One region of the Streptomyces gobiensis genome, then DNA from elsewhere that is predicted to be linked to it. Evidence: riboswitches for the same ligand, from Rfam matches in the RefSeq annotation. Region 1 holds a riboswitch; the other holds the start of a gene.
The links. A riboswitch is a leader RNA that binds a small molecule or an ion and turns the genes downstream of it on or off. The one in region 1 is predicted to bind cyclic di-AMP.
Positions count from the first base shown of each region.

Region 1 (3,400 bases):
ACCTTGACCAGCAGAGCGTTGGCGGACTTCTCGTCAATGCCGCGCTGCAGCCGCTCCGGGTTGGTGACGAAGAGGTCGTCGCCGACGAGCTGGACCTTGTCACCGAGCTGCGCGGTGATGGTCTTCCAGCCGTCCCAGTCGTCCTCGTACAGCGGGTCCTCGATCGAGACCAGCGGATAGGCGTCGACGAGCTCGCCGTAGTACGCGGTCATCTCCCCGGCGGTGCGGGACTTGCCCTCGAATTCGTAGACGCCGTCCTTGTAGAACTCGGAAGCGGCGACGTCCAGCGCGAGCGCGATGTCCTGCCCCGGGGCGTAACCGGCCTTCTTGATGGCCTCAAGGATGAGGTCCAGGGCCTCGCGGTTGGAGCCCAGGTTCGGGGCGAAGCCGCCCTCGTCGCCCAGGCCGGTGGCCAGGCCCCGCTCCTTCAGCACGGCCTTGAGCGCGTGGTAGGTCTCGGTGCCCCAGCGCAGCGCCTCGGAGAAGGACTCCGCGCCAATTGGGGCGATCATGAACTCCTGGATGTCCACATTGGAGTCGGCGTGCGAGCCGCCGTTGAGGATGTTCATCATCGGGACCGGCAGCTGGTGCGCGTTCGGCCCGCCAAGGTAGCGGAAGAGCGGCAGGTCGGAGGCCTCGGAGGCGGCGTGCGCAACGGCCAGCGAGACACCGAGGATGGCGTTGGCGCCAAGCGAGGACTTGTCGGCGGTGGCGTCCAGGTCGAACATCGCCTGGTCGATCAGCCGCTGCTCGGTGGCGTCGTAACCGACCAGCTCCGGACCGATCTGCTCGATGACGGCGAGGACCGCCTTCTCGACACCCTTGCCGCCGTAGCGGGCCTTGTCACCATCGCGGAGCTCGAGGGCCTCGAAGGCGCCGGTGGAGGCACCGGACGGGACAGCGGCACGGCCGGTGCTGCTGTCGTCGAGGCCGACCTCGACCTCCACCGTGGGGTTGCCTCGCGAGTCGAGGATCTCGCGGGCTACGACGACGTCGATGGACGGCACGAGGGTCTCCTTCTGTGTATCTGGGTTCCTGCTCCGAGACTCTAACGGTCCGCTGGGCCACACGCGGGCTCCTGCCCGTGTCGTGGACGGGTCGGGAGTGTGAAGCCGCAGCTCAGAACGGCGATAAAGATTTGTTCCGCTGATAAAGAAACGAGCGGAACGGTGGTATCGCGCAATAGCGCAATAGTGGGACAAGGCCGGAGCCCCGCCCAAAGACGCCGCCGGAGCCCCGGCGCAGAGGGCGCCGGGGCTCTCACCTGTCGGCCCGTCAGACCCGTCAGACGCTGAGCAGCGCTGATGAGCACTGTCAGACGCTGAGCTTCTGGCCGGGGAAGATCAGGTGGGGGTTGCGGCCAACGGTGGCCTTGTTGGCTTCGTAGATCCGCCGCCAGGTGGTGCCGTGCTCGGCGGCGATCGAGGAGAGCGTGTCACCGCTCTGCACGGTGTAGTTTCCGGAGCCGGTCTGCGGCCGCTGCGGCGGGTTCTGAGGCTGCGTTTGCTGCCGCTCCGGCGGTGTCTCTTGCTGATTCTGCGAGCCGCTGGCCGAACCGCCGCCGGGGTTCACATTGGCGGAGGGGCCGCCGGCGGTGAGGTTGCCCGCACTGGCGCAGCCCCAGGCACCCGGGCCCTGCATGGCGAGCAGCTTCTCAGCGGTGGCGATTTGCTGACCCTTGGTGGCGAGGTCGGCGCGCGGGGCGTACTTGGTGCCGCCCGCGGCGGCCCAGCTCGACTGCGAGAACTGCAGTCCGCCGTAGTAGCCGTTGCCGGTGTTGATGGACCAGTTGCCGCCCGACTCGCACTGGGCGACCTTCTCCCAGGTGTCGACCGGGGCGGCCTGGGCACCCGTGGCAGCCATCAGCGGAGCAGCGACAGCGGCCCCGGTGACGCCTGCCAGCGTGGCGACACGCACGACCTTGGATGGACGGCGGTGGTGGCCCTTGCCGGTGAACAGCATGTCGTTCTTCCTCACCGACGCCTGCGAGGTGAGCTGTCGGGTTCGGGCTGTGAGTGGCCCGGTCCGACGCGACCGCGTCGGGCTTCACCCCAAGCCGCCGTAGCGGCACTTACCTGGTTCCCCCGCTCCTGCCAACGGCGCTGACGCGACAACGACGGCCCTTCGACCACCGGCAGGATTCGGCGTGGCGGTCGACGGGGCCCGCAGTAGCGAGCCGGTAGGACCGTAAGCACAGCGCCGTAGATCATTCAATAACCGTCTACTTCGATCATTTCGGGCGAGTTGACGGTCATTAGCTAATATCACCGCAGGTCGGGAGGGGTATTGGGCAATACGGATTCCCAAGACACGCCGGAACAATCGGGAGAGTAGCGTCACACTTTCGCCAATGGGACATCTGGCCCGTCTGGCCCCAACTAACCCTTTTGCTGCCCCAGATCGAGGCGCTGGCCCGGCAGGATGAGATCGGGGTCGGCGCCGATGACCGGTTCATTGGCCGCGTAGAGCGCGGGCCAGCCGCCCTGCACGCCCTCTCGCTCGGCGATCTCCGAGAGCGAATCACCGGACTGGACCCGATAATCACCCGAACCGCGCTCAACGCGGTCAGCCCCCCGGGCGGTGTTCTCCGAGGGCCGCTCCGTCTCCGGCTCACCACGGTGCTTGCCGGTGCCCTCAGCACTGCCGGGCGCGGGATGATCGGGCGTCAGAGACGGGTGGTCCGGTGCGGTGGCCCCGTCCTGTCCCGGCTCACCCGGCTGGGCCCCCTCGTCACCCGGCCCCTCGTCCACGGCGCCGTCCTCGGCGGAGCTCTCGGCGGGGGTCTCGGCGGGGGTCTCGGCAGGGCTCTCGGTCTCCAGCCGGTCGGGGCTGGGCGTAGGGGCAGGCGACAGCGGATCGTCGCTGGGCACGGCCTCCGGAACCTCGACCGCTCCGTCGGCCACTTCCTTGGCCAGTCCGCTCCCTACCGCACAGCTCGGCCAGGCGTCCGGGCCCTGCTCCGCGAGGATCTGCTCGGCGACCGCGATCTGCTGCATACGGCTGGCCAGATCGGGGCGGTCCGCGTACACGGTGCCGCCGTACTTCTCCCAGGTACTCAGGGTGAGCTGAAGACCGCCGTAGTAGCCGTTCTCGGCGTTGGAGCTCCAGATCCCGCCGCTCTCGCACTCGGCGACCCGGTCCCAGGTCGCCGCTTCGGCGGCCTGGGCGCCGGATGCGCCAAGGAGCGGCATGGCGAACCCCGCTCCGGTCACCCCTGCGGTGACGAAGATGGCAGGGGCCTGACGAGGTCGACGGTGTCGGCCGGTCCCGGAACGCATGCGATCGCCTCTCGTAAACAGCTCATGTGACAGCTCGCGTGACAGCTCATGTGAGAGCCGCACTCTGTGGCTGACGGCCGAACGTAGCGTCGAATACCAGTCATCACAAGTCAGTGTCGTGG
Region 1 covers NZ_CP086120.1:1,926,216-1,929,615, forward strand. The annotation lists gene eno (phosphopyruvate hydratase) at 1-1,007, opposite strand, end outside; gene test1122_RS08840 (LysM peptidoglycan-binding domain-containing protein) at 1,315-1,962, opposite strand; cyclic di-AMP (ydaO/yuaA leader) riboswitch at 1,966-2,112, opposite strand; gene test1122_RS26565 (transglycosylase family protein) at 2,379-3,191, opposite strand.

Region 2 (3,400 bases), 630 kb from region 1:
GATGCGGCGGTCGCTCGGTCTGGGACCGCTGCCCGTTCTGGTCGACAATGACGCGAATCTGATGGCCTTCGCCGAGCAGCGCACCGGGCATCCCGACTGTGCCGCCCTGCTTCTGGTGAAGGCCTCCACCGGAATCGGCGCCGGGGTCGTGGTGGGCGGCGAGATCTACCGCGGCATTGACGGCGGTGCCGGGGACATTGGCCATATCCGGCTGCACGACCGGCTGGACGCCCTGTGCATGTGCGGCTCACATGGCTGCCTCGCGGCGGTCGCCAGTGGCCGGGCACTGGCCCGGGAACTCACCGCCGCCGGGGTCCCGGCCGCCTCCGGCTCGGATGTACGCGACCGGCTCGCCGTCGGTCAGCCCGAGGCGGTCCGGCTGGCCCAGCAGGCCGGCCGTCGGGTGGGGGAGGTGCTGGGCACCGTGGTCACGCTGCTCAACCCGGGGGTTCTGCTGATCGCGGGTGATCTGGCGGGGACGCCGTTCCTCACGGGGGTGCGGGAGGTGCTCTACCAGCGGGCCATGCCTCGCACGACCGCCCACCTACAGGTGGGCACCTCCGCTCTCGGCGACCGGGCTGGGGTACTGGGGGCCGGCGCGATGGTGGTGGAGCACCTTTACGCGCCCGGCCGAGCCGACGCACGGCTGGCAGCCCTTCACGGCTAGCCCACGCCCCTCAGTCGGGTTACCGGGCCGTCTTGCGTTCGTTACCAAGTACATCACCGAAAGGATCAAGTCCTGCAGGCACGGATGTAAGGAGAGTTACCGATGGAAGCGGGACCGATACATGAGAGATCTTCTGGCGCGCGTCCAAGCCATCGCCGAACGCGAGCTCGATGACGCTGCCCGAACGTGCCCATGCGGGACACGGCGTCAAGTCGTCGTCACCGAGGAACCCGCGCCGGATGGAAAGCCCGGGCCCATCACTGTAACCACGGTGTGCCCGAACAACTGCGCCCCTTAGCGATGGTGTGCCCAAACTGGGGGAACAGCGGACGGGTGCATCGCAGGCCTGCGAAGATGGTGTAATACGGGCATCTCTGGACATAGTTCCAGTTACGGGAAAGAGCGAAGTCGGGGGCCGACTTGATGTGATATGGGGGTGGATGTCACCCGGCTCGCTGGGCGCCGACAGAAGTCACGCATGGCCCCGGCTGTTCCGGGAAGCAGGGTTGAGCAGCGACTGAACGCTCACCGAAGGATGAACCGGACAATCGTTACGGATGTCAATCCCGGGGAACAGTCGTGTTCTGACAGGAAATCAGCGGCACACGCAGAGCGCGGGTGACGGGATTCACAGAATTGCCGACCGGTGCAATTGCACCGGTCGAATCATTTGCCATTCCTTCGTCAATTCCCCTGCTCAGCACAGGATTTAAGTAAAGACCCAGGATCCGCTTTCTCACTCTCGGAACAGGATCCACCGCATACGGTGGCTAAAATCCGCTGTGCGGCAACTGTGCGGAGGCTTCCGATCTCCACCCTTCTTGTCTTGGCGAAATCGTTGTGTCTACGGTTCCTCCGCCACCGCATCTCATGCGGAGGTCCTACCGCCGGGAACGCCGAATCCTGCCGCCCGGCCGGGGGAAAACACATCACTCAAGGGCGGCAGGAGCGGGGGAACCAGGTAAGTGCCGTGCCGCGTACCTATAGCGGCCCGGCTTGGGGTGAAGCCACGCCTCATCGTGCTCCGGCGCGCTGAGAAATGGCCGGGCATCTCCTGTCCGAATCCGACAGCTCACCTCGTAGGCGTAGGAGAGGACACACCTATGTCTCGCGGTCGTCATCGCCGTCAGCGCAAACCCCTGATATCCCGTCATGTCTCCCGCGTTTCTCTCGCCCTGACCGCCGGTGGTGCGGGTATAGCCCTTCCGCTGGCCACGGCGGGCAGCGCGAGTGCCGCCCCCGTCTCCGTCTGGGACAAGGTCGCCGAGTGCGAGAGCAACGGCAACTGGTCCATCAACACCGGCAATGGCTTCTATGGCGGCCTGCAGTTCCAGCAGTCGAGCTGGGCAGCCGCGGCCGGCACCCAGTACGCCCCGCGCGCTGACCAGGCCACCAAGGACCAGCAGATCGCCACCGCCGAGAAGCTGCTCGCCATGCAGGGCCCGAACGCCTGGCCGGTCTGCGGTCCGCGTGCCGGGCTCAGCAAGAACAGCGGCGCCCCGGACATCAGCCCGGAGGGCAAGGAGCAGTCCGCCCCGCAGGCCAAGGCCAAGGCCCAGCCGGAAGCCAAGCCGCAGCCGCAGCCCAAGCCGCAGCAGAAGCAGGAGCCGGAGCAGAAGTCCGAGGAGTCCTACACCGTCGTCAGCGGTGACACCCTGTACGGGATCGCCACGGCGAGGAGCATCGAGGGCGGCTGGCCGACCGTCTACGAGGCCAACCGGGAGACCGTCGGCAGCGACCCGGACCTGATCTTCCCCGGCCAGGAGCTCACCCTCGCCGAGGGCGAGGCCAAGCCGCAGCAGCCGAAGGCACCGCAGCCCAAGGCACCGGAGCCCAAGCCGGAGCAGGCGAAGCCGGAGAAGAAGCCCGAGCAGCCGAAGCCCGAGCCGAAGCAGGAGAAGCCCGAGGCTCCGGCCCAGAAGTCGGACAGCGACACCGGTGCCAGCAACGCCACCGGCTACTCCGCCCCGGTCGACTCCAGGCCGACCACGCCCTACCGTGCCACCGGCTCCAGCTGGTCCAGCGGCTATCACACCGGCGTTGACTTCGCCGTGCCCACGGGCACCCCGGTCAAGGCGGTCACCTCGGGCACCGTGGTCTCCGCGGGCTGGGGCGGCTCGTACGGCAACGAGGTCGTCATCAAGCACGCCGACGGCCGCTACAGCCAGTACGCCCACCTCTCGTCGCTGTCCGTGCGGCCGGGCCAGTCCGTCAGCAACGGTCAGCAGATCGGCCGGTCCGGCTCGACCGGCAACAGCACCGGCCCGCATCTGCACTTCGAGGTCCGCACCAGCCCCAACTACGGCTCGGACATCGACCCGCTGGCCTACCTCCGCTCGCACGGCGTGTCCATCTGACAGGTCCCGCCACCGAGTTCCCCCATCGTGAACCGGTCGTGCCGATTGACAGGCACGGCCGGTTCACGGGCTGTTGCCGCCCCGTAAAGGTCGCGGTTCTATCTTCCGGAGCGCTCAACTTCATGGCCGGCCGGCCATGGAGCCAGACGACTTCCGGTGAGGTAACCGTGGAACGTCGAAATTTCCTGCGCGGAGCAGTCATAGCCGGATCGGCGGCCGCCTTCGGCGGCTCGTTATGGCGCGGCGCCGCCGTGGCCGACCCCGCCCAGCCCGGCCCCAGCCCCTATGGGCCCCTCAACCCGGCCGACGGCAACGGCATCCGGCTGCCCGAGCGCTTCAGCAGCCGGGTGATCGCACGCTCCAGCCGGCCGGTGCC
Region 2 covers NZ_CP086120.1:1,300,660-1,304,059, reverse strand. The annotation lists gene test1122_RS06075 (ROK family transcriptional regulator) at 1-667, shown strand, start outside; cyclic di-AMP (ydaO/yuaA leader) riboswitch at 1,588-1,768, shown strand; gene test1122_RS06070 (peptidoglycan DD-metalloendopeptidase family protein) at 1,771-3,024, shown strand; gene test1122_RS06065 (alkaline phosphatase PhoX) at 3,192-3,400, shown strand, end outside.
Region 2: linked by a shared signal. The riboswitch ahead of test1122_RS06070 (peptidoglycan DD-metalloendopeptidase family protein) and the one ahead of test1122_RS08840 (LysM peptidoglycan-binding domain-containing protein) in region 1 are both predicted to bind cyclic di-AMP.